DNA from 3 places in the Bacillus sp. DU-106 genome. Region 2 is predicted to be linked to each of the others. Evidence: riboswitches for the same ligand, from Rfam matches in the RefSeq annotation. Region 2 holds a riboswitch; each other region holds the start of a gene.
What was found. Region 2 has a riboswitch for lysine ahead of C3Y97_RS08745 (aspartate kinase). Riboswitches for the same ligand answer to the same signal wherever they lie in the genome.
Positions count from the first base shown of each region.

Region 1 (2,276 bases), 1.2 Mb from region 2:
GCGAGCTAAATCCCAAAGCATACGAGTTGATGCATACATACCAGAGTTACCAGCAGATAGTACTGCCGTTAAAATAACAGCGTTCATAACAGAAGCAGCAAAGGCAACGCCCGCTTTTTCAAAAATAAGTGTAAACGGACTTACTGTAACATCACTTGCAGCAAGACTTTCAGTTGTATAAGGAATTAATAAACCGATAACGAGAATCGCAAGGATATAGAATAAAAGAATACGCCAAAAGATTGAACGAATTGCTTTTGGGATATTACGTTCTGGATCAGATGTTTCACCAGCAGCTACTCCTAATAGTTCAGTACCTTGGAATGAGAAACCAGCTGCCATAAACACACCGATAATTGCCATGATACCGCCGTTAAATGGTGCATCTGCAACAGTGAAGTTTTTAAATCCAACCGTTTCACCGCCCATAATTCCAAAAATCATCATGAAACCAACAATTAAAAAGATAATAATCGTAACTACTTTAATAAGTGCGAACCAATATTCAGATTCACCAAACCCTTTAACAGATAAATAGTTTAAAAGGAAAATAATAGCTAAACATAATCCGCTCCAAATAAGAGAAGGGGTATCTGGGAACCAAAATTTCATAATTAATGTTACGGCTGCAAGTTCAGCAGCAATCGTAATTGCCCAGTTATACCAATAGTTCCATCCAAGTGCAAAGCCAAGTGATGGATCAACAAATTTTGTTGCATACGTACTAAAAGATCCAGTAACAGGCATGTAAGCTGCAAGTTCAGCTAAGCTTGTCATTAAAAAATAAACCATAATTCCAATTGCGGCGTATGCAATTAATGCGCCACCAGGTCCAGCTGTATGGATGACACCACCGCTGGCAAGAAATAGTCCGGTACCAATTGTACCACCGAGAGAAATCATCGTAAGGTGACGAGATTTTAATCCGCGTTTTAATTCACCTTGTCCTTGTGTAGTTTGCGTTTTAGAGGTAGATTGATTTGTTGCGCTATTCATGTTCAACACTCCTTTTCTTGTAGGTTAGGAAGGAGCGGGGGAGAAAAATACAAAAAACCGCCAAAGGAATTTGGCGGAACGTTTCACAAATAACCACCCCATCATACCCTTCCGTTAAGATAGCACCCCACGTTTACACGGTAATTTTGTAAACGTGACAGTTCTGTTCCTTTCGGAGACAGCCCCAGCTCATATTTCCAGAGAAGAAATATAAACTTCGGCAACTTTTCCTTTCAAACGGAGTCAGCTGACATTCTCTGTGTCTCGTCCGTTTTACTATTAAAAGTCGCAACCTCTACCTCATCGGATTGATGAGGATTTATATATTGCTAAGATTTTTAATATATGGCAATTGTAATGACTTTCTGAATATATTGCAAGATATTTTGTTAGGAAAAGTCAAAAAATATCGGTTATTGTATAGGAAACGCTTGCAAAACTCCACCCGAACCTACTATTATGTAGCAATAAGCAAAGAAAAAATTGTTATACAAATGTTTCGCAAAAAATATTGAAAAACCCTCTAAATTAAAAGAAAATTCAGAAAAATATAATTCGACATAACTATCAAAAGAGGATTATTCCTTAAATTCGTTTCAAAGAATAAGTATAAATTTAACAAATAGAATGAATATTCTTTTTATTTTTAGTAAAATTGAGGTATTGTTTAATTGAAAAGGGGAAATCAAAATGAAATTAGAAACAGAAAGGCTCTATATAGTGCCGTGTACAGAAGAGAGGATTCAAGTCGCTAACGAGCAAGGATACAATAGCGGCCCGCATATTGTAGGGCATGTAAAGAATGTAAAAAAAGATGCAACTTTATTACCATGGGGGGCGTGGTATGTTCTTCGAAAAGAAGATGATAGCGTTTTAGGTGATATTGGGTTTAAAGGGAAACCAAACGAGAATCAAACAGTAGAAATTGGCTATGGATTCATTGAGAAATATTGGAATCAGGGCTATGCAACAGAAGCTGTAAAAGAACTAATCGATTGGGCTTTCAAAACAGGTGAGGTAGAAACAATAATTGCAGAGACACTTCTAGATAATTATAGTTCGATGCGTGTTTTAGAAAAGTTACATATGAAGAGAGTAAATGCTACAGAAATGATGATTAATTGGAAAATAGAAAAATAAAAAATACCGCTCTAAATTGAGCGGTATTTTTTATAGTTATGGTAGCATTTGCTTCTGATCATTCGGATACTCAGCCGTTGACGTATTAGGACGATTGGAATGATTACGAACAGCAATGAAAATAGAAATAATAACGACAA
Region 1 covers NZ_CP026607.1:2,909,030-2,911,305, reverse strand. Annotated here, with positions in the region: gene C3Y97_RS14915 (amino acid permease) at 1-996, opposite strand, end outside; lysine riboswitch at 1,109-1,302, opposite strand; gene C3Y97_RS14910 (GNAT family N-acetyltransferase) at 1,687-2,136, shown strand; gene C3Y97_RS14905 (sulfite exporter TauE/SafE family protein) at 2,173-2,276, opposite strand, start outside.
Region 1: linked by a shared signal. The riboswitch ahead of C3Y97_RS14915 (amino acid permease) and the one ahead of C3Y97_RS08745 (aspartate kinase) in region 2 are both predicted to bind lysine.

Region 2 (2,276 bases):
CATTTGCACGAAAGGCTCAATTTTCGCCATAAATGATTGATGCAGCGCCTCAACGCCTGTTACTAAATGAAGGCGGTCAATAACGACAGACACTTTAATTTCTGATGTACTTACCATTTTAATATGAATATCTTCTTCTTTTAAAGTAGTGAACATATTTGCAGCGACACCTGGGTTAGATACCATGCCAGATCCTACGATTGATACTTTTGCTAAATGATTTTCATATTCTACTGCTTCATAGTGAAGTGCCTCTTGATTTTGTTCCAATACTTCTAATGTTTCTCTTAAATCATTAGAATGGATGGAGAAGGAGAGATGAACAGTTCCTTCATTTGTAATACTTTGAATGATGATATCTACATTAATATGTGCCGCTGCTAATGTAGAGAAAACAGTTGAAAGTGAACCTTGTTCTAATCCTTTCACTGTGATGCGTGTAATATTATCTTTAAATGCAATACCTTTAACGATTGATTGTTGTTCCATGTTACATTCTCCTTTTACAATTGTTCCGTTTTCTTGTTCCATACTTGAGCGAACTTCTAAAATGACATTATGATTTTTAGCAAACTCAACAGCACGCGGGTGTAATACACCAGCACCGAGGTTTGCAAGTTCTAACATTTCGTCATAAGAAATTTCATCTAATTTATAAGCATCTTTTACAACTCGTGGATCCGTCGTATATACGCCGGTGACATCTGTGTAAATATCACATTTTTTTGCGTTTAGTGCAGCAGCTAATGCGACAGCAGTTGTATCAGAACCGCCTCGTCCAAGCGTTGTAATTTCAAAATCTTCACTGACTCCTTGGAAACCAGCTACAATAACAATCGTACCTTCAGCAAGATAAGATTGAATACGATCTGTATGAATGTCAGTAATCCGTGCACTACTATGTACAGATTCTGTCGTAATACCAGCTTGCCACCCTGTTAATGAAATTGCATGATAGCCTTTTGCTTGCAGTGCCATCGTTAATAATGAAATAGTTACTTGTTCTCCTGTAGATAGAAGCATATCCATTTCACGTTTACTTGGATTTTCTGTGATAGCGTTAGCGAGTGCGACAAGTTCATCTGTGCTTTTTCCCATTGCTGAAACGACAGAGACAATGCTATGACCTCGTTCATATTCTTCAATAATTAAATTTGCTACATGTTGAATGCGTTCGACGCTTCCGACAGAAGTGCCACCGAATTTTTGAACAATTGTTTCCATTACAGATTCCTTCTTTCGTCTATTTTTAAGAATAGATTAGGAAATATATAAATCCCAATACTCCTGTAGTTACCAGAAAGACAAACAAAAAACACCATCTCAAATAAGTGAGGATGGTGCTGTTACAGGAAAAGGGAAACAGAAAACGGAGCTAATAAAAAAACCGCCAAAAAAGGAATATCATAAAAAATGATATCTCTTTTTTGTAGATAGCTCTTCATACGTACACGTCTGTACATATGACAGTTCTGTTTCTATTCGAAAACAGCCCCAATTGATAAATGCAGAGAAACTTATCAATTTCGGCAATACTTCCTTTCATCTAAGTTCATAGACATCTCTGTGTCTCCATTAGAATACTCATAAGTATCGCAACCTCTATCTCACGTTTTAGGCGAGAGTGTTTGATTTATGAAGTTGTTGGTAACATTTGTTTTATAATAATTTAAATTTTCCGGGGAATCAAGTGTTTTATATATATTTTAAAAATTCTTTCTTTTTTCTGAGGAAGTTTGTGAAAAATGTAGCAAAATAAATTCATTGCATGTACATTAAACTTATAGTGCATAGGAGGTGGGAGAATGAAAAGGAAACAGCCTATTTATGTTGCGACAAAAATGAACACGACGATGGGAAAATTATGGGGATATACGCAAGAACCAGATATACATACAGAGTGGGATGCTCGCTTTACTGAAATTTCGTATTTAGAGAAAAAAGAAGGAGAACCACAGAAGTTTTTGTATAAAACAAAGATTGGATTTGGGTTTGAAATAGCTGGAGAAGGGGAATCAATAGGTGAAATAAGAAAAGATATTTTAACGCAGTTATGCAATTGGATGGAAACGAAAATGAAATTGTAGATTATTTTGGCGAACCACATTTACTCGTTTCTACACTGCATTTTCATATCGATGAGTTAGGGGCAATGCATATTTCTTCAAAGAAACAATGGTTTTATATGTTTGGAAGAAAAATGCCGTTACCAAAATTTTTGTATGGTGAAGCAAAAATTGTTGAAAGTTATGATGCAACACTACAGTGTTTTCGAA
Region 2 covers NZ_CP026607.1:1,679,651-1,681,926, forward strand. Annotated here, with positions in the region: gene C3Y97_RS08745 (aspartate kinase) at 1-1,224, opposite strand, end outside; lysine riboswitch at 1,427-1,613, opposite strand; partial or broken gene C3Y97_RS08755 (hypothetical protein) at 1,806-2,084, shown strand; partial or broken gene C3Y97_RS08760 (DUF4166 domain-containing protein) at 2,027-2,276, shown strand, end outside.

Region 3 (2,276 bases), 320 kb from region 2:
GAAAAAGAGTGGTGGGAGACAATAAAACAGAATTTCTATGTATGATAATTATCGTACGCAGAAAGAATCGCGTGATAATACGGAGGTTATAATGCGAAAATTATTATATTTTATAGCATGCAGTAGTGTTATACTTTTTACTTCACCGAGTGTGTCGGTAGCCCAATATGATGCACCTCTTATGGAAGATGCACTTTATTCTGTTTTATTTCCAAAAATAAATAAAGCAATTGAAAAACAATATGGAAGTTTGAAACCTTATCAATGTCCTAAAATTATTAGTTTAAAAAAAGTGTATAGCGGTACATATTTATTTCAAGCAAGTATTGAAGTGACAAAGTATGAACGTGTTGCTGGGAAAATTGCTCCACCATTTGAGAAGGTAACGATTACATTTAATAACGAAGAAGGCGAATGGGAAGTGACAAAGATTTCAGTAAAGCGCTTACCAAATGATACGAAACTAAACTGTAAAAAAACAATATAAAAAATTGTTTGACAAATAAAATGGTCCTTTGGTATTGTTAATAGCAACAATTAGATGTTTGAAAATTAAATAGACTTACCTCATCTACTCTCAAAGGTAGAGGCCGCGATAGGAAAGAGTAAGCTATGGGAGATTTAATGGAATCTGTGATCATAGGTTGAAAGGGACTATTGCCGAAATATAAGAATAACCATCTTATTCATATATTGGGACTGCATTGAATAAATGTAGTACTGTCATAAGATTTATTTTATGGAGAGCTATTTGGAGATGTTGATGCGGTTTCTTATTTTGAGGAGATAACAACTCGTTTATTTTTTCAATATATATTTTTCCTAATAAGAAACGCGTGTGAACATTGTTCCGCGCGTTTTTTGTCTATCTAAAAGCGTGCTGCAATGAATAGAAGATTGGGGTTATGAGTTTTAGAGGAAATAAGGGAGGAATTTAAATGTATTTACACGGCACAAGCCGAATTAATGGGCAAGGACACTTAGAAATTGGAGGGTGCGATACGACGCAGCTAGCAAAGCAATACGGAACACCACTTTATGTATACGATGAAGAGTCTATTCGAGGAAAATGCCGAGCATTTCATCGTGCTTTTAAAGAAAGTGGTTTCTCTTATCAAGTAGCATATGCAAGCAAGGCGTTCTTGTGCATGGAGATGTGCCGAGTAGCTCGTGAAGAGAATATGTCATTAGACGTTGTTTCTGGGGGAGAATTATATACTGCGCTCCAAGCAGGATTTCCGGCATCACGTATTCATTTTCATGGAAATAATAAAACAGAAGAAGAAATAGTGATGGCTCTTCAGGCGAATATCGGTTGTTTTGTCGTAGATAATTTCTTTGAATTAGAAGTTTTACACGATTTAGCGATGCAACATGGGAAATTTGTGAACATATTAATTCGTGTAACGCCTGGAGTAGAGGCGCACACACATGAATATATTACAACAGGTCAGGATGATTCGAAATTTGGATTTGGTGTTTCAAATGGTCAAGCAATGCAGGCAATTGGATTGGCTTTACAAAAATCCAATTATAATGTGCTAGGGATCCATTCACATATTGGGTCGCAAATATTTGAAACAGCTGGTTTTGTTCGAGCAATTGAAGTTCTTCGCCAATTTTTAGAAGAAGTGAGAGAGCAAACAAACTATGTAGTAAAAGTGTTAAATGTAGGCGGGGGATTTGGAATACGTTACACAGAGTCAGATACACCATTAACTCTTGAGACATATGTGCGAGCTGTAACAAGTGCAGTGAGAGAACAATTTACTGTATGTGAATATCCATTGCCAGAAATATGGATTGAGCCAGGCCGTAGCATTGTAGGTGATGCTGGGACAACAATTTATACAGTTGGATCTGTGAAAGATATTCCTGGTATTCGGAAATATGTATCAGTCGATGGTGGAATGACAGATAATTTAAGACCTGCTTTATATAATGCGCGTTATGAAGCGATGTTAGCGAATCGAGCGAATGATGAGAATGAGGAACTCGTTTCGATTGCCGGGAAATGCTGTGAGAGTGGAGACATGTTGATTTGGGATATTCATTTACCGAAAGTCGCTGCTTCTGATTTACTAGCAGTTTCCTGTACAGGAGCATACGGGTACTCGATGGCGAATAATTACAATCGGATTCGAAGACCAGCCGTTGTCTTTGCAAAAGGCGGAACATCGCAAGTAGTTGTGGAACGCGAAACATATGAAAATATTATTGGGAACGATCGCATACGTATTAAAGAGCTTGTCTAAATAGGAAAAGGAGTTGTTCGA
Region 3 covers NZ_CP026607.1:1,363,046-1,365,321, forward strand. Annotated here, with positions in the region: gene C3Y97_RS07070 (DUF3888 domain-containing protein) at 92-487, shown strand; lysine riboswitch at 577-758, shown strand; gene lysA (diaminopimelate decarboxylase) at 939-2,255, shown strand.
Region 3: linked by a shared signal. The riboswitch ahead of lysA (diaminopimelate decarboxylase) and the one ahead of C3Y97_RS08745 (aspartate kinase) in region 2 are both predicted to bind lysine.